DNA from 3 places in the Bradyrhizobium sp. LB8.2 genome. Region 1 is predicted to be linked to each of the others. Evidence: predicted binding sites of a transcription regulator. Region 1 holds the regulator's gene; each other region holds the start of a gene.
The links. Region 1 encodes PhoB, which activates phosphate uptake and scavenging genes when phosphate is short. Its sites were predicted from a motif close to TGTCATNNANCTGTCAT; they were not measured.
Positions count from the first base shown of each region.

Region 2: phnC (phosphonate ABC transporter ATP-binding protein) is a predicted target of PhoB. The motif match lies at 2,867-2,883, and genes of this name have one in related genera.
Region 3: ABIB06_RS33490 (RNA degradosome polyphosphate kinase) is a predicted target of PhoB. The motif match lies at 3,338-3,354, and genes of this name have one in related genera.

Region 1 is NZ_JBEPQV010000007.1:197,666-205,280, reverse strand. It holds gene apaG (Co2+/Mg2+ efflux facilitator ApaG/CorD) at 1-87, shown strand, start outside; gene ABIB06_RS11810 (Hsp33 family molecular chaperone) at 220-1,227, opposite strand; gene argF (ornithine carbamoyltransferase) at 1,388-2,323, opposite strand; gene ABIB06_RS11800 (aspartate aminotransferase family protein) at 2,323-3,525, opposite strand; gene ABIB06_RS11795 (GcrA family cell cycle regulator) at 3,981-4,493, shown strand; gene phoB (phosphate regulon transcriptional regulator PhoB) at 4,623-5,333, opposite strand; gene phoU (phosphate signaling complex protein PhoU) at 5,349-6,065, opposite strand; gene pstB (phosphate ABC transporter ATP-binding protein PstB) at 6,077-6,898, opposite strand; gene pstA (phosphate ABC transporter permease PstA) at 6,895-7,615, opposite strand, start outside.
Region 2 is NZ_JBEPQV010000021.1:104,487-112,101, reverse strand. It holds gene phnE (phosphonate ABC transporter, permease protein PhnE) at 1-863, opposite strand, end outside; gene phnD (phosphonate ABC transporter substrate-binding protein) at 939-1,874, opposite strand; gene phnC (phosphonate ABC transporter ATP-binding protein) at 1,936-2,745, opposite strand; gene ABIB06_RS24235 (transferase hexapeptide repeat family protein) at 2,929-3,603, shown strand; gene ABIB06_RS24230 (alpha-D-ribose 1-methylphosphonate 5-triphosphate diphosphatase) at 3,600-4,793, shown strand; gene ABIB06_RS24225 (DUF1045 domain-containing protein) at 4,812-5,537, shown strand; gene ABIB06_RS24220 (hypothetical protein) at 5,515-6,108, opposite strand; gene ABIB06_RS24215 (selenium-binding protein SBP56-related protein) at 6,186-7,586, opposite strand.
Region 3 is NZ_JBEPQV010000038.1:42,906-50,520, reverse strand. It holds gene ppx (exopolyphosphatase) at 1-1,056, opposite strand, end outside; gene ABIB06_RS33490 (RNA degradosome polyphosphate kinase) at 1,072-3,264, opposite strand; gene ABIB06_RS33485 (P-loop NTPase family protein) at 3,393-4,070, opposite strand; gene ABIB06_RS33480 (CDP-alcohol phosphatidyltransferase family protein) at 4,195-4,737, opposite strand; gene purM (phosphoribosylformylglycinamidine cyclo-ligase) at 4,893-5,966, shown strand; gene purN (phosphoribosylglycinamide formyltransferase) at 5,966-6,619, shown strand; gene ABIB06_RS33465 (cold-shock protein) at 6,707-6,913, opposite strand; gene ABIB06_RS33460 (autotransporter outer membrane beta-barrel domain-containing protein) at 7,293-7,615, shown strand, end outside.

The sequences.
Region 1 (7,615 bases):
ATGGTCAGCGCCAGCGGCGAACGCTTCGAGGTCGAGGTGCCGACATTCTCGCTGGACAGCCCGGACAACAAGCGGGTGTTGAACTGAGGTAGGCGGCGGCGCGGCCTTTTGGGGCGCGGCTTCCCCGACGGCGTCATTACTCTCGTGTCCCGGACGCGCTGCAACGCGCGAGCGTTGCTGCGCGGAGCCGGGACCCGGATGGCGACACGGTCCAATGCCTCAAGCGTCTTCCACGCCGGCCTCGTGCGGCGTGAAATCGTACACCGACGAGCAGAACTCGCAGGTCACGACGACCTTGTCGTCCTTGACCATGGCGGCGCGATCGTCGGACGAAAAGCTCTTCAGCATCGATGCGACTGCATCGCGCGAGCAGGAGCATTGCGCCTTCAAGGACAGTGGATTGAACACGCGCACGCCGCGCTCGTGGAAGAGACGGTAGAGCAGCCGCTCGCCGGAGAGCTCGGGATCGATCAACTCGACGTCTTCGACGGTTTCGATCAGCGAGCGCGCCTCGACCCAGGCATCGTCTTCAGCGACGCTATGCACCTCGACGCCTTCGGGCGCATCGCCGGGATGCAGATCGGCCTGCCGCGCGCGCTCAGGCGCCTTCGGCAGGAACTGCATCAGCATGCCGCCGGCGCGCCAGCGATGCTTGCCGCCATCGTTCGAACGCCACTCTTCGCCGACGGCGAGACGCACGCGCGTCGGGATCTGCTCGGAGCGCAGGAAATATTCGTGAGCGGCGTCTTCCAGGCTGCCGCCGTCGAGCGCGACCAGGCCCTGGTAGCGGCTCATCTCGGGCCCCTGGTCGACGGTCATGGCGAGATGACCGTGGCCCAGCAGCGCCCCGGAATCTTTGGCATCGCCGAGGCGCGCGGCGTCGAAACGTGCGTAGGCTCGCAGGCGATCCGGCGCCATGTAATCGACGACCAGGAACGACACCGGACCGTCGGTCTGGGCCTGGAGGATGAAGCGGCCTTCAAACTTCAGCGCCGAGCCGAGTAGCGTGGTCAGCACGATGGCCTCGCCGAGCAGCTTGCCGACAGGCGCCGGATAATCGTGCCTGGTCAGGATATCGTCAAGCGCCGGACCAAGCCGCACCAGGCGACCGCGCACGTCGAGCGCGTCGACCTCGTAGGGCAGCACGGCGTCGTCGACCGGAACCGCGGATGGTGCGCGAACCGGGCCTTCGGGCCCGGTTTTCATGTCAGGGGATTGGGAAATCATGGCGCTTTATCTGGGGTCGGAGGGCGGAAATGGAAGGGGGCGCGGGCCGCGTGTTCCGGGCGCAGTTATAGTTACACACGATACTGCAAGTTCGGTGCCGTCCCGGCGAAATCCAGGACGGCGAAACAAACCGACTTCGCCTTCACCGCGCGCCCCGCGCCTACTTCACCGCGTCGAAGCACCAGGCCAGAATGCCCTTCTGCGCGTGCAGGCGGTTTTCGGCCTCGTCGAACACGACGGATTGCGGACCGTCGATCACCTCGTCGGTGACCTCCTCGCCGCGATGGGCCGGCAAGCAGTGCATGAACAGCGCATCGGGCTTGGCCAGCGACATCAGCTGGGCGTTGACCTGATAAGGCTTGAGCACGTTGTGGCGATGCTCGCCTTCCTTGTCGCCCATCGACACCCAGGTGTCGGTGACGACACAATCGGCGCCGCGCACGGCGGCTTCGGCATCGCTGCCGAGCATGATCGGCGCGCCGGTCGCCTTGATGAAATCGCGCATCGCCTTTTTCGGCGCGAGCTCCGGGGGCGTCGCGACGTTGAGCTGGAACTTGAAGCGTTCGGCGGCGTGCGCCCAGGAGGCGAGCACGTTGTTGTCGTCGCCGGTCCAGGCCACAGTCCTGCCCTCGATCGGGCCGCGATGCTCCTCATAGGTCATGAGATCAGCCATCACCTGGCAGGGATGCGAACGCCGCGTCAGGCCGTTGATGACAGGGACGGTGGCGTTCGCCGCGAGCTCGAGCAGGGCATCGTGATTGAGAATGCGGATCATGATGGCGTCGACATAGCGCGACAGCACGCGCGCGGTGTCGGCGATGGTCTCGCCGCGGCCGAGCTGCATCTCCGCGCCGGTGAGCATGATGGGTTCGCCGCCGAGCTGGCGCATGGCGACATCGAACGACACCCGCGTCCTCGTCGAGGGGCGCTCGAAAATCATCGCCAGCGTCTTGCCTTCAAGCGGCCTGACCGGCTGATGCGCCTTCTGCTTCGCCTTCATCGCGGAGGACGCGGCCAGCATGCTCTTGAGCTCCGACAGCGGCAGCGCGTCGATATCAAGGAAGTGCTTCGGTGCTTTATTGGGCGACTTGCTCATCAGCTTGCCGCCCGCTTGTTGCCGGACAACGCGGTGCAGGCGCGTTCGAGCCGCCCAACGCTGTCCTCGATCTCGGCTTCGGTGACGATCAAAGGCGGCAGGAAACGCACGACATTGTCGCCGGCGCCGACAGTGAGCAGTTTTTCTTCGCGCAAGGCTGCAACGAGATCGCCTGAAGGCACCACCGCCTTGATGCCGATCAGCAGGCCCTCGCCGCGCACTTCGCTGACGACATCGCTATGACGATCGATCACGGAGGCGAGCTTCTGCTTGAGCAGCAGCGACATTCTCTGCACGTGGTCGAAGAAGCCGGGCTTGAGCATGACGTCGAGCACGGCGTTCGCAGCCGAAATCGCGAGCGGATTGCCGCCGAAGGTCGAGCCGTGCGAGCCGGGCCCCATGCCGGCCGCCGCATCCGCGGTCGCCAGCACCGCGCCGATCGGAAAGCCGCCGCCGAGCGCCTTCGCCAGCGACATCACATCGGGCGTCACGCCGAGACGGCGGTGTGCGAACAGATCGCCGGTGCGGCCCATGCCGGTCTGCACCTCGTCGAACGCGAGCAGCAAGCCCTTGTCGTCGCAGAGCTGGCGCAGCGCCTTGAGGAAGGCCGGGGTTGCCGAGCGCACGCCGCCCTCGCCCTGGATCGGCTCGATCAGGATACCGGCGGTCTGCGGACCGATCGCTTTCTTCACGGCCTCGATATCGCCATGCGGGATTTGGTCGAAGCCATCCATCGGCGGACCAAAACCTTCCAGATATTTTGCAGATCCCGTCGCGGCCAGCGTCGCCAGCGTGCGGCCGTGGAACGCGCCTTCGAAGGTGATGATGCGGTAACGTTCCGGATGCCCTTGGGAGAAGTGATGATGGCGGACCAGCTTGATCACGCCCTCCAGCGCCTCGGCGCCGGAATTGCAGAAGAACACGAAGTCCGCAAAACTCTCATGGCAGAGGCGGTTGGCGAGCTTCTCGCCATCCGGGCTCTGGAACAGGTTCGACATGTGCCAGAGCTTCGTGGCCTGCTCCTGCAACGCTTTGACCAGCGCGGGATGGGCATGGCCGAGCGCGTTCACCGCGACACCCGAGGAGAAATCGAGATAGCGCTCGCCATTGATCGCAATCAGCCAGCAGCCTTCGCCGCGCTCGAAACCGAGGTCGGTTCTGGCGAAAACGGGGAGCAAATGCGGCGCTGCGCTGTTGGTCATGATGTCACTTGGATGTTGCGGACGGTGTGACGCGTGCATTGCGCAACGCACCATTGACCGGCCCGGAAAACGAAACGTGCCGCCTTTTCGGGGCGGCACGTGTCACTATCTTATGCTTGGGAAGACGGGTGTCAATGCCGCCCCGGAAAGCCTCGCGAAACGCTGAATCCGTAGTCTTGCGGTGCTGATTTCGCGGATTTCACCACGGAACATGTGGAAGCGAGTCGGCGGACTCTTGCGCGGGAGTCACGCCATATTGTAGCGTTTGGATTGTCAGATACGACATCTCGTGCAGTGGTTCTGATCTCTAAGTCCTTATGTACCGGCGTAAACGTTCGGGCGTTCTAGTCACGCCCGGCGAGCCTTAAGGGATTCTGGCGGCACGGGTTTTTAAAGGCTTAGGCATTCGCTGCGAGGCGCCAGGATGGCAGGCCGGCAGCGAGGGAAAGGGTGCAATGACAGTTTTGACCTGGTCCGATGATCGCGTCGAGCAGCTTAAAAAGCTCTGGGAGGCCGGACTTTCGGCCAGCCAGATCGCGGCTGAGCTCGGTAATGTGACCCGCAATGCCGTGATCGGCAAAGTGCACAGGCTCGGCCTGTCGGGTCGCGCCAAGAGCCCTTCATCGGCAGCGCCCCGGCCGCGCAAGGCGCGCCCCGCGCAGCATATGATGCGGGTGACCCGTCCGATCTCGCGCGGCAACACCGCGCTGGCACAGGCCTTCGAGGTCGAAGTGGAGGCCGAACCGGTCACCTACGACAACGTGGTGCCGATGAGCCAGCGGCTATCGCTGCTCGAGCTGAACGAGGCGACCTGCCACTGGCCGGTCGGCGATCCCTCGACGCCGGATTTCTTCTTCTGCGGCGGCAAGGCGCTTTCCGGGCTGCCCTATTGCGCCCAGCACTCGCGCGTCGCATATCAGCCGGCGTCGGATCGGCGCCGCGCACCAGTGAAGCCGGGCCCGCGCTGAGCTAGCGGATTTAGCTGACTGCAAGGGCGGCGCCGTCACACGATGACGCCTCGGCCCACGTGATGTCGTCCCGGACAAGCGTGCCAAAAGCGCGTGCCGACCCGGAACGACGGCGGAGCTTGAAGCGAGTTACGCCTGCTGCTCCGCCTTGGCAAAACGATCATCCAGCGCGTAGCCGGCGCCGCGGACGGTGCGGATCGGGTCCTGCTCGCGGCCCAGATTGAGCAGCTTGCGCAGGCGGCCGATATGCACGTCGACGGTACGCTCGTCGATGTAGATGTCGCGGCCCCAGACGCTGTCGAGCAGTTGCTCGCGCGAGAACACCCGCCCCGGATGCTCCAGGAAGAACTCCAGCAGGCGATATTCGGTCGGGCCGAGATCGATCGGCCGGCCCGAGCGCGCCACGCGGCGCTTGTCGCGGTCGAGCTCGATGTCGCCAAAGGCGAGCACGGCGGCGAGCCGCTCGGGGCTTGCGCGCCGCAGCAGGCCCTTCACGCGCGCCAGGAGCTCCGGCACCGAGAACGGCTTGACGATGTAATCGTCGGCGCCGGTCGCAAGACCCCGCACCCGCTCGCTTTCCTCGCCGCGCGCGGTGAGCATGATGATCGGGAGCTGCTTGGTCTCGGGACGGGTGCGAAGCCGCCGGCACAATTCGATGCCTGACAGGCCCGGTAGCATCCAGTCGAGCACGATCAAATCGGGAATGTGCTCCTTGAGACGGGTGTCGGCGTCGTCGCCGCGCATGACCGTCTCGACGTCATAGCCGTCGCCTTCGAGGTTGTAGCGGAGAAGCTCGGTCAGGGCTTCCTCGTCCTCAACCACCATAATGCGTGCGCCCATCTGGGTCGTTGCTCCCTAGGTGTTCGGTATCGAGCTGGCGAAGGTCGTCATATCGCCCTTCGGCCGCTTGTCGGTGATCGCCTGGCCCTCGATCATGTAGAACACGGTCTCGGCGATGTTGGTGGCGTGGTCGCCGATCCGCTCGATGTTCTTGGCGCAGAACATCAAATGGATGCAGAACGAGATGTTGCGCGGATCCTCCATCATGTAAGTGAGGAGCTCGCGGAACAGCGAAGTGCAGATGGCGTCGACTTCCTCGTCGCCCTTCCACACCGCCATCGCCGCCGGCAAATCATGTGCGGCATAGGCGTCCAGCACCGACTTGACCTGCTGCTGCACGAGGTCTGTCATGTGCTCCAGGCCGCGGAACAGCTTGAGCGGATGAAAATCCGTCTCCAGCGCCGCGACGCGCTTGCCCATGTTCTTGGCGAGGTCGCCGATGCGCTCGAGATCGGTTGCGACGCGCATGGCGCCGACGATCTCGCGCAGATCGACCGCCATCGGCTGACGGCGGGCGATGGTGAGCACGGCGCGCTCCTCAATGCGCTTCTGCAGCGCGTCGAGTTCGGTGTCGATGGTGACGACGCGCTGGCCGAGCGGAACGTCACGGCGGATCAGCGCGTCGACGGAATCGACGATCATGCGCTCGGCGATGCCGCCCATCTCGGCAACCAGCCGGGTGAGTTCCTGGAGGTCGGTGTCGAAGGCCTTTGCGGTATGTTCAGAACCCATGTCGCGTCTCCTCAGCCGAACCGGCCGGTGATGTAATCCTGCGTGCGCCGGTCGGTCGGCGACGTGAAGATCTTGTTGGTGTCGTCGAACTCGATCAGCTCGCCGAGATACATGAAGGCGGTCTTGTCGGAGACGCGCGCCGCCTGCTGCATGTTGTGGGTGACGATCGCGATCGTGTAGTCCTCGGAAAGCTCCTGGATCAGCTCCTCGACCTTGGCGGTCGAGATCGGGTCGAGCGCCGAGCAGGGTTCGTCGAACAGGATCACCTCGGGCCGCACCGCGACGGTGCGGGCGATGCAGAGGCGTTGCTGCTGGCCGCCGGAGAGCGACAGGCCGGAGGCGTTGAGCTTGTCCTTGACCTCGTTCCACAGCGCGCCGCCGCGCAGCGCCTTCTCGACCCGGCCGTCCATCTCGGACTTTGATATCTTCTCGTAGAGACGGATGCCGAACGCGATGTTTTCGTAGATCGTCATCGGGAACGGCGTCGGCTTCTGGAACACCATGCCGACGCGGGCGCGCAGCAAATTGAGGTCCAGCTTGGGGTCGAGGATGTTGGTCTGGTCGAGCATGAGCTGACCGGTGGCGCGCTGGCCCGGATAGAGGTCGTACATCCGGTTGAAGATGCGCAGCAGGGTCGACTTGCCGCAGCCCGACGGGCCGATGAACGCCGTGACGCGATTGGCGCCGAGCGTCAGGTTGATGTTCTTCAGCGCGTGGTGCTCGCCGTAATAGAAGTTCAGGTTGCGCACGGTCACCTTGGGGGGCGCCTCGGGCAGCACCGGCGCGTGGGGCAGTCCGCCGGCCGCGCTCATCGATACGGAAAGATCACTCATTTTGCGGTCCTCTCGGCGCCAAGGATGCGCGCGCCAATATTCAGGGCAAGAACGGTCAGGGTGATGAGCAGCGCGCCGCTCCAGGCCAGCTGCTTCCAATAGGCGTAGGGGCTCTGCACGAAGTTGTTGATGGTGACCGGCAGGTTCGCCATCGTCTTGTTCAGGCCGAGGCTGAAGAACTGGTTCGACAGCGCGGTGAACAGCAGCGGCGCGGTCTCGCCGGCGACGCGGGCAGTCGCAAGCAGCACGCCGGTGATGAGACCCGATCGGGCAGCACGATAAGCGATGCGCTTGATCACCAGCGAGCGCGGCAGGCCAAGCGCCGAGGCCGCCTCGCGCAGCGCGTTCGGCACCAGCAGCAGCATGTCCTCGGTCGTGCGCAGCACCACCGGGATGACGATGACCGCGAGCGCGAGACTGCCGGCGATCGCCGAGAAGCCGCGCATCGGCACCACCACCGCGCCGTAGATGAACAGGCCGATGATGATCGAGGGCGCCGACAGCAGGATGTCGTTGATGAAGCGGATCACCGAGGTCAGCCGGTCGTTGCGGCCGTATTCGGCGAGATAGGTGCCGGCGAACATGCCGAGCGGCGCGCCGATGCCGACGCCGATCACGGTCATGATCAGCGAGCCGACGATTGCGTTGAGCAGGCCGCCCTCGTTCGATCCGGGTGGCGGCGTGTTCTCGGTGAACAGCTGGACATTGAGGCCAGCC
Region 2 (7,615 bases), on a different contig from region 1:
AACAGCCGGCCGCGCAGCCAGCCGGTGCTGATGTCGATGACGAAGACCGTGACGATGATGGTGAGCAGGATCGCGCTGACGTCCGAGTAATAGAACTTGCGGATGGCGACGACGAGCTCCTGGCCGATGCCGCCGGCGCCGACGAAACCCATCACCGAGGCTTCCCGGACATTGACCTCGAAGCGCAGCAGCGCGTAGCTGGCATAGCCCGCAGTCACCTGCGGCACGACGGCAAAGCGCATGCAGGAGAGCCAGCTCGCACCGGTCGAGCGGATGCCTTCGACCGGCTTCATGTCGGCGTTCTCGACGATCTCCGAGAACAGTTTTCCGAGCGAGCCGGTGGAGTGGATCGCGATCGCGAGCACGCCGGCCATCGGCCCGAGCCCGAAGGCGATCACGAAGATCAGCGCGAAGACGATACCGGGCACGGTGCGGGCGAATTCGAGCAGGCGGCGCACCGTGAAGCGCAGCCAGGGCGACGGCGAGGTGTTTTCGGCCGCGAAGAAGTTGAGCGCGAAAGCGAACGTTGCGCCGATCAGCGTGCCTACATAGGAGATCAACAGCGTCTCGCCGAGCATCCTCAGCCATTTGCGCCAGCCCCACAGCCACTCGCCGACATCGGTCCAAACCCGCTGGCCATTGTCGAGCGTGAAGATGCGGTCGAAATAGCTGAGGAAGTTGCCGTAGTGGGCGATGAGGGTGCGCAGGTTCACTTCCGCGCCGATCGCGGCGAGAAACAGTGCTGCGGCGAAGATCACGGCTCCAAACAGGAGTCGGAGCCGCTTGCGCGCGACCGCCTGGCGATAGGCGGCGTTGAGCACGGCGAGCTGCTGCTCGGGGAGGATCGAAACCGCGACGGTCATCTGGCCAGGAAAAATGGTCGATCAAAGAGAAAGAGCCGGGTCCATCGACCCGACTCCAATGCCATCGTCCTGAAATCAGGACGCCTTCTTCTTACGCAGTGCATCGACGAACTTGATCAGCTCGATCGTGCCATCCCAGTCCTTGGTGGTGGCGGGATGAAAACCCTTCTTCTGGCCATCCTGGAGGCGATCGAAGGCCGCCTTGTCCTTGGCGGGCGCGTCGAAGAACGCCTTTGCGATGGCCGCCTTCGCCTCTTCCGGCAGGTCCGAATTGTAGGCGTAGGGGCCGTTGATGATCGGCGCCGACTTGTGGATGATGCGGAAATCGTCCTTCTTCATCGGCGAACCGTCGGCATTCTTCAACATGCCCTTGGTCAGCATCTGCGCCAGCGTCGAATCGTCATCGCTGGTCCACTGGTTGGCCGCAACGTCGACGGTGCCCTGCGCGAGCGCCAGGATCGCATTCTCATGGCTGCCGGTGAAGACGACCTTGCCGAAATAGGTGTCGGCGTCCGCGATGCCCATCTTGTCAAGCTCGAAGCGCGGCACGTTGTTGCCGGAGGTCGAGTTCGGATCGACGAGGCCGAGATTCTTGCCCTTGAGCTGATCGACGCTCTTGTAGGGGCTGCTCGCCTTGACGAAGAACACGGAGTAGTAGCCGGTCGAGCCGTCGGCGTTGATGTCGTTGGCGAAGGCGTCGGTCTTGACGCCGGTCAGGCGGGCGCGTGCGAACGAGGCCGAGCCATAGCTCGCGATATGGATGTTGCCGGCGCGCTGGCCTTCGATGACGGCGGCGTAGTCGTTGGCGATGCGCAGCGTGACCTTCACGCCCAGTTCGTTGGAGAGATAGTTCATGAACGGCGCCCAGCGCTCGGTAACGCCCGAGGCGTTTTCCGCCGGAATGACCGCGAAGGTCAGTTCGGGATATTTGGCTTTCCAGTCGTCGGCGGAGGCTGAGGTCGTGAACGCGAGCGCGGCGGCGCCGGCGAGAACTAGTCTACGAGTGATCATGATAGCCTCTTCATCGGTTGGGGTCGGTTGACGCAAAAACTCAAAACAAAACAGGCGCGGCTCAGGCGGCGGCCGCCGTTCCAAGTGCCGGAACGCCCTGGGGCGCCGGCACGGGCATGCCGCCCATGATTTCGGCGGCTTCGAGATCGTAGAGCTCGCGCGCAACGTAATCGGTCAACTCAGCCGGCGCGCCGTCGAACACCACGCGGCCCTGCGCCATGCCGATCAGACGGTCGCAATAGCTGCGCGCCAGATCGAGCGAGTGAAGATTGCAGAGCACGGTGATGCCGAAATGCTTGTTGATGCGCAGCAGCGCATCCATCACGATCTTGGTGTTGCGCGGGTCGAGCGAGGCGATCGGCTCGTCGGCGAGGATGATGTCGGGCTGCTGCACCAGCGCGCGGGCGATCGCCACGCGTTGCTGCTGGCCCCCGGAGAGCTGGTCGGCACGCTGGGCCGCGAGCGAGGCGATGTCGAACTGCTCGAGCGCGGACATCGCCAGCGCCTTGTCCTGCTCGGGCCAGGTCTGCGTCAGGGAGCGCCAGGTCGGCATCGTCGCGAGTCGCCCCATCAGCACGTTGGTGAGCACGTCGAGCCGGCCGACCAGGTTGAACTGCTGGAAGATCATCGCGGAACGTGCCCGCCACTGCCGCAACGCCTTGCCGCGCAGCGCCGTGACGTCGATGCCGTCGAACAGGATGCGGCCCTGCGCCGGCGTCGCCAGGCGGTTGATGGTCCGCAGCAGGGTCGACTTGCCGGCGCCGGATCGTCCGATCACGCCGACGAAGCCGCCGGGGGAAACTTGAAACGAAGCGTCGTCCACCGCGGCTTTCACGCCGAAGCGACACGTCAGACCTTCAACCACCAGCATGCAGGGCTCCAGAGTAGCTGGGGCCCACCGCTAACGCCGGCGCTTGACACTTGTGTGACACGCGCGTTGCGGTGCGGCGATCCTACACACCTCATCGCCTGTTCATCCCCTGTCATCGCGTCGTCATGACATTGTCATCAAGCCGCTCGAAGAGAAACGCCCGCCCTCTCGTTCGGATGCAACATGGCCGCCAAAGCTCTTTCGGTCCAGCCGACCATCGATCCCTCGGCGAGGTTGCACGACACCAAGCTTGGGGCCTACACCGAGGTCGGCGCGCGCACGATTTTGCACGACGTGACGATGGGCGATTACTCCTATGTCGTGAACGACGCCCAGATCACCTACACCACCATCGGAAAATTCTGCTCGATCGCGGCGATGACACGGATCAATCCGGGCAATCACCCGATGCACCGCGCCACGCAGGCGCACTTCACTTATCGTTCGAGCGCCTACTTCGAAGGCGAGAGCGACGACACGGAATTCTTCGACTGGCGGCGCCAGCATCACGTCCATATCGGCCATGACGTCTGGATCGGCCATGGCGCGATCGTGCTGCCGGGCCGCAACATCGGCACCGGCGCGGTGATCGCGGCCGGCGCCATCGTCACCAAGGACGTGCCGGCCTACACCATTGTCGCCGGCAATCCGGCGCGCATCGTCCGTCGCCGGTTTTCGGAAGACGTCGCCGGACGGCTCGCCGGCCTCGCCTGGTGGGATTGGGATCACGACAAATTGCGTGAAGCATCGCCCGATTTTCGCAAGCTCGGGATTGAAGATTTCCTCTCGACATATGAAGCACGGGCAAGTTCTCTCAACAGTCCTCTTGGCAGCAGCAAACAAAGCGCGGTCGCGTGACAGACATTTTCCTTGAGGGCGGCCGGACCTTGATCGGCTCCGAGCTCGTCGAGACTTCACTTCTCATATCCGGAACGGACATTGCGCAGCTCGACGCTTCTCGCGGCCGGACGCGGCTTGCGATCGACGCGCGCGACCTGCTGGTGCTGCCCGGCATCGTCGATCTGCATGGCGATGCCTTCGAGCGGCAGATGATGCCGCGTGCCGGTGTCGACTTTCCGATCGACGTGGCGCTCGCCGACAGCGACCGCCAGGCCATCAGCAACGGCATCACCACGGTGTTTCACGCCACGACCTGTTCGTGGGAGCCGGGCCTGCGCTGCGCCGACAATGCGCGCGGCCTGATGGAAGCGATCGAACGGCAGCGCCCGCAATTCGCGGCCGACACCCGCATCCACCTGCGCCACGAGACCTACAATCTCGATGCCGAGCAGGAGATGAGCCAATGGCTCGCCAAAGGTCGCGTCGACCTGTTCGCCTTCAACGACCACATGGACGGCACGGTCGGGGACATGGCCAAGCCCCGCAAGCGCAACCGCATGGTGGAGCGTACCGGCCTGTCGGGCGAGGAATTCGACCGGCTGGTGGGACACGTGCTTTCGCGCGCCAGCGAGGTCCCGGCTTCCGTGTCGCGGCTTGCCGCGACTGCCCGCGCCGCCGAGGTGCGGATGCTTTCGCATGACGATGCGACGCCGGCGATGCGCCGGGGCTTTCGCGCCATGGGGGTGGCGATCTCGGAATTTCCGATCAACGAGGAGACGGCGCGGGAGGCAGCCAGTCACGGCGATGCCATCGTCTACGGCGCGCCGAACGTCGTGCGCGGCGGCAGCCACACGGGCTGGACCAAGGCATCCGACATGATCGCCAAGAGGCTCTGCTCGGTGCTGGTCTCCGACTATTATTATCCCGCGCAGCTGCTCGCTGCGTTTCGCCTCGCCGCAGATGGCGTGCTGCCGCTGACCGAGGCCTGGAACCTGGTCTCCGCCGCACCCGCGCGCGCGACCGGCCTTGCCGATCGCGGCGTGCTCGCGGAAGGACGGCGCGCCGACATTCTGCTGGTCGACGACAGCGTTCCGCTGCGACCGCGTCTCGTGGCCGTCATCGCGGGCGGCAAGCTCGTGCATCTCACCGATGCGAAGCGGCTGCTCGCAGCAGTGGCAACGCCGCGCGAGGCTGTCGTTGCGGCCTAAACCGGTTATGCTGAGGCGATGACAGGTCTTTCCCGCTACGCAATCTATTTTGCCGCAAGCAGCAACAGCGCCCTCTCCCGCTTCGGCGCCGAACTGCTCGGCTACGATGCCCATACCGGCAACGAATTGCCGTTTCCTAGCGACACACTGCATGCCGCGCCCGATTGGCGCGACATCACCGCAGATCCCCGCAAATACGGCTTTCACGGCACGCTGAAGGCGCCGATGGCGCTCGCGCCCGGCACGACCGAAGCGGAGCTTTCGACGGCCTGCGCGGCCTTCGCCTGCGAGGCGCGGACGATCCCGGTGATCCGCCCGATCGTCGATTCCATCAGTGGTTTTATTGCGGTCATTCCGGCCGAGCCGGTCGATGCGCTTCAAGAGCTCGCCGCCGATTGCGTCCGCGAGTTCGATTCATTCCGTCCGGCCCTGACGGCGGAAGATCGCGGGCGGCGGAAGCCCGAGAAGCTCAACGAGCGGCAGCGCGACTATCTCGATCGCTGGGGCTATCCCTACGTGATGGAGGAATTCCGCTTCCACATGACGCTGACGGGGCGGCTCAACGCGGAGCGCCGCGGGCCGATTTTGAAGATGCTGCGGGCAAGGTTTGCTGCGCTCGGTCTCAACACGCTAGCGATCAATCGCATCGCGCTGTTCAGGCAGGGTGACGCCAAGGATCGCTTCCGCATCATCGGCGAGTGGGCTTTGACGCAGTCAAGCGTCAGTGCCAGCTCGCGAGATTGAAGGCGAGGGCCACAACGCCAACCAGAATGAGGCTGGTCGCCCAGATGACATCCAGATTGAACCAGCTTCGCGAGACGAACTTCAATCCCAGATGGCGGTAGACCAGCCACGCCAGACATCCGCCGGCGCCGACCATGGCGGCAACGTGCACCAAAGACACCAGCACCGCCATCCCGAGGCTTGCCTTGATCAGCGCGCCGGCGGCCTCGTGGCCGGCATCGAGTTCGAAGGCCTGGCAGAGCCCGAGATAGATCGGCACAAGCATCAAGGCGGCGCCGTGGGCAATGGCGACGGCAAATGACCAGAGCGCCAATTGCGTTGGCGGAATTCGTGCCAGCGTGCGCGGATGGCGCCGCTCGACCAGCCGATAAACGCCGAAACCAATGACGAGAAGGCTCGCGCCGAGCTGGATCGGACGCTGCCACTCGGCCAGCACGAGCAGGAACGCGAATGGCAGCAGCACGAGAAATGTTGCCAGGAGATGTCCGGCCGCCAGAGCCCACAACGCGCGAAAGAGCGCGCGCGGGCTCTTGTCCATGAGCCCGGCCGAAACGGCGAGCGGCCAGCCCATTCCCGGATTGACCCCGTGATAGAGACCGCTCGCAACAAGAGCGAGCCACAGCCAGCCGAGGCTCGCGTGTGCCCAATCTAGGCCGACGGGTAGCAAAACGAGTCCGTCGAACAATCGCCGCCTTCCAGCCTGATCTGGTGCGCACGATATCCGTCGGGGAAGCTCACGAAGTAGTCCTTGTCGAGCTCGAGGCCGCCATTGCGACCGACATTGGCCATGACTTCCACACCCGGAACGCCATCGGGATAGAACTGGTCATCCCAGGTGGAATAGAGCGAATTGGTCCAGTATACGCGCCTGCCGTCGCGGCTGATCTCGACCATCTGCGGACCGGCTGCAAATGCCTTGCCGTTCGGATGGGGGGTGCGGCGCGCGACGCCGCCGATGTGAACCGAGCCCGCAAGCTTCGGCTTTCGCGGATCGCTCACGTCGTACTGGCGCATTTCACCCGTGCCCCAGCACGAGACATAGAGAAACCGGTCATCCATCGACAGGTCGATGTCGGTGACCAGCGGCGGTACGGCGCCAAAGCCCTGGAGCAGCGGCGGGAGCTTCTCTTTTGGCGCGGGCTCGGGCGGGATCGTCGCCGTCTTCTCGGCATGGAATTTTCCGCCTTCGCGCCACCAGGTCCAGATCGAGGCTTCGAGATTCGTGGTGTCGACCACAACGCCCACGAAGCCGTATTCGCGAACCGGATCGTGCGCCGGCCGTACCTCCAGCGCCATCTGATGATTGGCGCCGAGGTCGATGGTCTGCACATTGCGACGGGCGCGAAGATCCCAGAAGTGGAGACGGTGGCCATATTTGTTCGCGAGCAGATCTTCCGGGACAATCCCGTTCTCGAACTGCGGCGGCAACGCCCATTCACTCGTCACCATGTAATCGCGCGGCAGGTTCCACCAGAAATCATAGTGCAGCGTCTGCGGACCGCGGTCGATCTCCCATCGTCCGAGGACCTCGAACGTCTCGCAATCCATGATGAAGACGCCTGGAGGCCCGTTGGTGCCGTCTTTGCCCCCGCCACCCAGCGTGCTCACATAGATGCCGTCCGGCCCGCAATGGATGGTATGCGGCCGCGAGTAGCCGGTCTTTTTGAAGACTTCCTCAGGCTCGATGATCTTGTGGATTTTGGCCTTGGTCGGATCGGGCTTGGTATCGATGATATAGATCCGCGACGAGCGTATCCCGGGGATGATGAGATAGCGCCGCTCGATGAAGGCATGCCCGGCGAGCGGTGACAAGGCGGAGGAGCAGGCATTCCAGCCGAAGTGATGAAACTCATCGCCCTTGTTGGGCATCGTCACGGTGTGGACGATTTGGCTGTAGGTCGGCGATCCCGGCTTGACGTCGATGACCGCGAGAGCATCCGGTTTCGAGAAATCCGGACTGAGCAGCAACGTGTAGGCAAAGTTCTCCGCAGGTGCTTCCATCGCAAGCTTGGGCGATGCGTGAAAGGTGGGATCCGGCCTCATCGTCATGGCACTGCCTCCCTGTTTCGTCGGCTCGC
Region 3 (7,615 bases), on a different contig from region 1:
GTCCTCCTCGGTCTCGCGCAGCTTCACCACGCGTGCGAGGCGGTCGGTCCAGGCAATCAGCTCGCGGGCGTGTTTCGCCGAACGCGACAGCAACTGGTTCAGCTCCTCCGCCGCGCAAATCAGCCCGTCCTTGTTGCGCTCGGTTTCCGACAGCTTCTCGTGCAGCAGGCCCTCGCGCACGCCGAAGGTCGAGAACACGATCGTCTTCGGCTTCGCCACGCGGATGATGTGCTCGAGCACCAGCGCTGCATAGGTCAGGAGAGGGCGCCGCGCATCCGCGACGATCTCGATGTCGGCGAGCATGTCGACAGCCGCAAGACGACGCAGACGACGTGAGAAGTCGAGCGCCTCGGCAGCCGAGATCGAATAGCCGTGCATCACCTGGAGCGGATAGCCGCTCTGGATGATGTGGATGCGCGCGAGCGCGCGCCAGGTGCCGCCGACCGCGTAGAAGCTCCGGCCACTACCTGCCTTGAGTTGCGGCACCCCGTCGAGCGCCTCGCGGACGATGCGGTCGGCGCGTTTGAGAGATTTATGCGCGAGGTCCTGCAGCGCGAGGCCGCCGAGCGGCAGCGTCACGCCGCTGCGCACGCTGTTCTTGCGCACGTCGATCAGTTCGAGCGAACCGCCGCCGAGATCGCCGACGATGCCGTCGGGGTGATGGATGCCGGAGATCACGCCCAGCGCCGACAACCGCGCCTCGCGCGGGCCCGACAGGATCTCGATCTTCACGGCGCAGATGCGCTCGGCTTTGGCGATGAAGTCGGGGCCGTTGGAGGCATCGCGGCAGGCGGCGGTCGCAATCGCAAACACCCGTCCGACCTGCATCACCCGGCACAGCGCACGGAATCGCTTGAGCGAGGTCAGCGCCTTGTCGACGGCGTCGGGTGCGAGCAGGCCCGTGCTCTGCACCTCGCGCCCGAGGCCGCACAGCGCCTTCTCGTTGAAGATCGGAATGAGGCTCCGCGTCAGTCCCTCGTACACGACGAGGCGGACCGAGTTGGAGCCGATATCGATGACCGCGACGCTCGAGCCGCGCTTGCGCGGCCGCTTCACGTCAGAGATCCCGGATCAGGATTGATGACGTTCATTACGGCGCGTGAGGCGGCGCGGCGAGGATTCCTTGAGCGACTTACCACGGCCAGACAGACTCGGATTTGTCATGAAGTAGTTGTGAGCGTTGAAAGGCTCCTCGCCCTTCGCGGTCTTCATACGCGTTGAGGACCCGTCCGGCAACAATTGCCAGCTCTGCTCGTTGTCCTTGAGATTCGCGACCATGATCTGTTCGAGAACCTGCTGATGCACCGTGGGATTTTGCAGCGGACACAGCACCTCGACGCGGCGGTCGAGGTTGCGCGGCATCATGTCGGCCGAGGAGATATACACAGCCGCTTTCGCGCTCGGCAGGCCCTGGCCCATGCCGAAGCAGTAGATTCGGCCGTGTTCCAGGAAGCGTCCGATGATCGACTTGACGCGGATGTTCTCCGACAGGCCGGGGATGCCGGGCCGCAGGCAACAGATGCCGCGCACCACGAGCTCGACCTGCACGCCCGCCTGTGAGGCCTCGTAGAGTGCGTCGATGATGTCGGGGTCGACCAGCGCGTTCATCTTCATCCAGACCGCACCGGGCCGGCCGTGCCGCGTGTGCGCGGTCTCGCCCTGGATGTGCTCGATGATGCGTTTGCGCAAGGTCAGCGGCGACACCGCCATCTTTTCCAGATCGCTCGGCGCCGCATAGCCGGTGATGAAGTTGAACACGCGCGCAGCGTCGCGGCCGATGGTCGGCTCCGAGGTGAAGTAGGAGAGGTCGGTGTAGATGCGCGCGGTCACCGGGTGGTAATTGCCGGTGCCGGTGTGGACGTAGGTTGTCAGGCTGCCGCCCTCGCGGCGCACCACCATCGACAGCTTCGCGTGCGTCTTCAGTTCGAGGAAGCCATAGACGACCTGAACGCCGGCGCGTTCGAGATCGCGCGCCCAGCGGATGTTGGCCTCTTCGTCGAAGCGCGCCTTCAGCTCGATCAGCGCGGTGACGGATTTGCCGGCTTCGGCGGCTTCCACAAGCGCGCGCACGATCGGCGAGTTGCTGGAGGTGCGATAGAGCGTCTGCTTGATGGCGACGACGTCGGGGTCGCGCGTCGCCTGCTGGAGAAACTGCACCACCACGTCGAAGGATTCGTAGGGGTGATGGACGACGAGGTCCTTCTGCCGGATCGCGGCGAAGATGTCGCCGCCGTGCTCGCGCACGCGCTCGGGATGGCGCGGGACGTAAGGGGTGAATTCGAGATCGGGCCGGTCGAGGCGGGTGAGCTGCGAGAGCTCGTTCATGGCCAGTACGCCGTCGACCAGCAACACCTCGTCGTCGGCGGCCGACAGCGCATGCTGCACGAAGCTGCGCAGTTGCTCCGGCATCTTGGCGTCGATCTCGAGCCGGATCACCGACCCGCGGCGGCGGCGCTTCAGCGCGGTCTCGAACAGGCGGACGAGATCCTCGGCCTCTTCCTCGATCTCGAGCTCGGAGTCGCGGATGATGCGGAAAGCGCCCTGGCCTTGAAGATTGTAGCCGGGGAACAGGCGATTGATGAACAGCGCGGTGGCCTGCTCCAGCGAGATCAGCCGGACGACCTTGCCGTCAACCGGCAGGCGGATGAAGCGGTCGATCTTGCCGGGCATGCGGATCAGCGCGTTCATCTGCTTGCCGTCGGCGGCGCGCGTGAGCTGGAGCGCGATGGTGAAGCCGAGGCTCGGAATGAACGGGAAGGGGTGGGCCGGGTCGATCGCGAGCGGTGTCAGCAGCGGAAACACGTTGCTGAGGAAGTAGTCCTCGACCCAGGTTCGCTCCGCCTTGGTGACCTCCTTGCCCTCGACCAGAACGATGCCCTCGTTGGCCAGCGTGCCGCGCAGGTCGCGCCAGATCGCCTGCTGGTCGGAGGCCAGTTGCGAGACGGTCCGGTTGATAAGCGCGAGCTGCTCGGACGGCGTCAGGCCGTCGGGGCTGCGTTCGGCAATGCCCTCGCGCACCTGGGCCTTGATGCCGGCGACGCGGACCATGAAGAACTCGTCGAGATTATTCGCTGAAATCGACAGGAATCGCACCCGCTCCAGCATGGGGTGGCTGGCATTGACCGATTCCTCCAGGACGCGGCGGTTGAAATGCAGCCAGGAGAGCTCGCGATTGATGAATCGCTCGGGGCTCGATGCGATCGCCGGATGGCCCTCTGCTTCCGGAGCTTTTTCTTTAATTTCAACAGCTTGCGCAGAGTCCATCAGAAATCGATCCATCCAGTTCGCCCAAATTTGCGACTTATGCGCAAAACCGTCGGGAGCATGTGTTAGAGCGATGACGTTTCGATGACATTGATGTTCCGCTGCCGGGCCGCGTCAAGCCGCCTTGGTCAGACATCCCGCAGGAGCTCGGCGGCCAGGGCCCGGGTGACGGGACGGCCGAGGCGCAGGGCCTCGCTGTCCAGCAGCTCCACGGCCTGCCGGGCGGCGGCCGAGGACCGCTCCAGGCGGGTGGCGAGGTAGCTGACCACGCTCTCGTCCACGGCGAGCTGGCGGTCGGCGCAGAACTTGACGATCAGGCCGCGGAAGAGCTGATCGTCAGGCGGCAGCAGCGCGATGACAGGCACGGCGCGCAGCCGCGAACGCAGGTCGGGCAGCTCGATCTCGAGCGATGCCGGCATCTGGCGCCCGGCGAAGAGGACGTAGGCCTCGTCCTCGCGGGCCAGGTTCATCAGATGGAACAAGGCGCGCTCGTCAAATTCCCTGGCCTTGGGATCCTCGACCACCAGCGCGCCGGTGACGAGCGCACCCGGGACGGCTTCGGCGGTCAGCGCATTGGCGGTGGTCGAACGGGCGCCCGAAGCTTCGGCCCAGATCGCGGCGAGATGGCTCTTGCCGCTCCCTTCCGGGCCGGCCAGCCACATGATCCGGTTCGGCCATTCCGGCCAGGCGTCGATGAGGGCTACACCAGCGGCGTTAGCGGGGCCTTCGAGGAAATTGTCCCGGCTCAGGCTCTCCGCATGCGGAAGCGAAAACGCCAATTGTCGGGGATGAACGCGGCCTGGCACGCTTGCTTTGCTCCGTGCCGGCGTGCCGGCTTCGTTTGAGGAGATGCGACTAATCGAGCGGGAGTTGGCCTTTTGCGGGGCCGCATCCCAACTCATTGGCCTCGATAGTGCTAGTTGATAAGTGCTACTTGGCCTCGATCGTACTCATGTGCCGCAGCCACTCGACAAGATAGAGCGACACCGAGGAGAGCGTGAAGACCGTGACGAGGCCCATCAGGATTATATCATAAGGACCGGCTTTGAAGCCGAAGGCGAGGGCGGCCAGCACCAGCGCCGCGAATGCCACCTGGGCCACAGTGTTGAGCTTGGATACCCTCGAGGGCTTCATCTCGACAGGGCGGTCGAACAGCCACGAAACGATCACGGCGGCGACGATCATGATGTCGCGCGAGACCACCAGGATGACGATCCAGCGCGGAATCGCGCCCCAGATGCCCAAGGCCATGTAGATCGAGACCAGCAGCGCCTTGTCGGCGAGCGGGTCGAGCAAGGCGCCGAGCTCGCTCGTCATGTTGAAGCGCTTGGCAAGGAAGCCGTCGACCGCGTCGCTGATACCCGCGATCAGGAAGACGGCGAACGCCACCTCCATTTGGCTCGACACGATGGCCCAGACGATGATCGGGACCAGCATGATGCGGCCCAGGGTAATGATATTCGGAATACTCACGAAAGCGCTTCCCGGCACCCGGTCTGACCTCGAATCCGGCCCTTAGAGGCTGAACCGGTTGATATCTCTACATAGTATACGAAGGCGCGCCATGCGAGCCATTGCGCGTCCCCGGAATTCGACGTAACCAGCCGCAAACCCACTGGAAATCGGGCATGACCGACCGCAAAAACGGCCTCACTTACGCCGATTCAGGCGTCGATATCGACGCGGGCAACCGCCTGGTCGACCTGATCAAGCCGATGGTGCGCGCCACCGCGCGGCCCGGCGCCGACGCCGAAATCGGCGGATTCGGCGGCCTGTTCGACCTCAAGGCGGCGGGCTTCAAGGACCCCATCCTGGTGGCCGCGACCGACGGGGTCGGCACCAAGGTCAAGATCGCGATCGAGACTGGCCTGCATGGCGGGATCGGCATCGACCTCGTCGCCATGAGCGTCAACGACCTTGTGGTGCAGGGCGCCGAGCCGCTGTTCTTCCTGGATTATTTTGCCTGCGGCAAGCTCGATCCGGAGGCGACCGCCTCGATCGTCGCCGGTGTCGCCGAAGGCTGCCGCGAATCCGGCTGCGCTCTGATCGGCGGCGAGACGGCCGAGATGCCCGGCCTCTACAAGGACGGCGATTACGATCTCGGCGGCTTTGCCGTCGGCGCCGCGGAGCGTGGCACGCTGTTGCCGCGCAAGGACATCGCCGCCGGCGATGCCGTGATCGGGCTCGCCTCGTCGGGCGTCCACTCCAACGGTTTCTCGCTGGTGCGCAAGATCGTGGAACAATCCGGCCTCGGCTTCGAGGCGCAGGCGCCGTTCTCGCCCGTCATGACGCTCGGCGGCGCGCTGCTGACGCCGACGCGGCTCTACGTCAAATCCTGCCTGCGCGCGATCCGCGAGACCAGTGCGGTGAAGGGGCTTGCCCATATCACCGGCGGCGGCTTCACCGACAACATTCCGCGCGTGCTGCCGAACCATCTCGGCGTCGGTATCGACCTGGCGCGCCTTCCGGTGCTGCCGGTGTTCAAATGGCTGGCAGCTCAAGCCGGCATCGCCGAGCTCGAAATGCTGCGGACCTTCAATTGCGGGATCGGCATGATCGCGATCGTCGAGCCGGACAAGGTGAACGAGGTCATGCAGGTCTTCGCTGAGGCCGGTGAGACCGTGGCACAGCTCGGCACCGTGATCCCGGCCGAAGGCGAGCACCGCGTCGTCTATAACGGCCACCTCGACCTGGCGCTGTGATGAAGCGCCGCGTCGCCATCCTGATATCGGGGCGCGGCTCCAACATGGCCGCGCTGATCAAGGGCGCGGCCGCACCGGATTTTCCGGCGGAGATTTCCCTGGTCATCTCGAACAAGGCCGATGCGCTGGGGCTGGAAACGGCCAAAGCGCGCGGCGTGAAGACGCTGGTGATCGAAAGCAAGCCGTTCGGCAAGGATCGCGCCGGCTTCGAAAAGGTGCTGCAGGCAGCGCTCGATCAGCACGGCATCGAGCTGATCTGTCTCGGCGGCTTCATGCGCCTGTTCACGGCCGAATTCACCAAGGCCTGGTACGGGCGGATGCTCAACATCCATCCCTCGCTGCTGCCTTCTTTCCCGGGTCTCGACCCGCACGGCCAGGCCTTGCGCGCCGGCGTCAAGCTGTCTGGTGCGACGGTGCACTTCGTGATTCCCGAGACAGACGCCGGCCCCATCGTGATGCAGGGCGCGGTGCCTGTGAGCGACCACGATACCGGGGCCACGCTGTCGGAGCGCATCCTCGAGATCGAGCACCGCATCTATCCCGAGGCGCTGCGGCTGCTCGCGGCCGGCAAGGTCCAAATCGAGGGCGACGTCTGCAAGACGGCGGGCAGCGGGCCGTCGGAGAATTTTTTGATTTCGCCGGTGGCGAATTGAAGCGCTGTCGCGTTTCGTCGTCACAATTAAAAACCCCCGGCGGAGCCGGGGGCAACGTCATGATCTCTCGCGCAAAATCGAGTGAAATCAGGAAACCTTGAGGTTCTCCGCGGATGCTTTGCCGCGGTTCTCCACGAGGTCGTATTCAACCGCTTGGTTTTCGTTGAGGGTGGAAAGTCCCGCACGCTCGACGGCGGAGATATGGACGAACACGTCCTTGTCGCTGCCGTTCGGCTTGATGAACCCATAGCCCTTGGTCGGGTTGAACCATTTGACGGTGCCCTTTTGCGGCATCCTCAGTCTCCTCCGCTAGATACAAAAAAGACGCGGCCGCTTTTTTTCGCGTGCCACGCCACAAACGGGCTTCCGGAAGTCTGTTCGAGTCTTGAATCTCAATGTCGCGAAACGCACAGCCGAGCGCCAATTCCGATTGTGTCCGATATTGCAACATGAAAATCGCGCGTTAGCAAGCCGTGCGCGAATTTCAAGCCAGGGCCGGGCGAACAGGATTGCAATTTGCGACCTGTGGCCGTGGAACCACAATCCCGGGCAATAGCCTCGGCCATAGCGTGCCAACCCGTTGACCCTCCGTGACAGTTCGGAACAAATCGCCGCACGCGCCGCAGCTTGTGTTGCATTCCAGCGCCCCGCCACTCGCTTCGGGAAGGTCGTCATGTGCTGCACCTCGCAGCTCTCCGGGACACGGCAGACGATCGGGCTGGACCGCGTCCGCCGGATTGCGACGGCGATCGCCATGGCCTTTACATTCGTTGTGATGGTATCGGCCGCGACGCCCGGCTTCGCGCAAAGTCCGACGCCCACGCCGACCCCAACGCCGTTGCCGTCACCGGTTCCGATGCCGACCTCGACCAATTACGACCAGTCGGCCGGCAACAGCGCGCTCGATCTCGGCTCGAATTTCCTGGAACGGCTCGGCAACCAGGCATCTGGCGGCGTCAACCGGGCATTTCGGACCAATCCGGGCGGCGGCGGCGC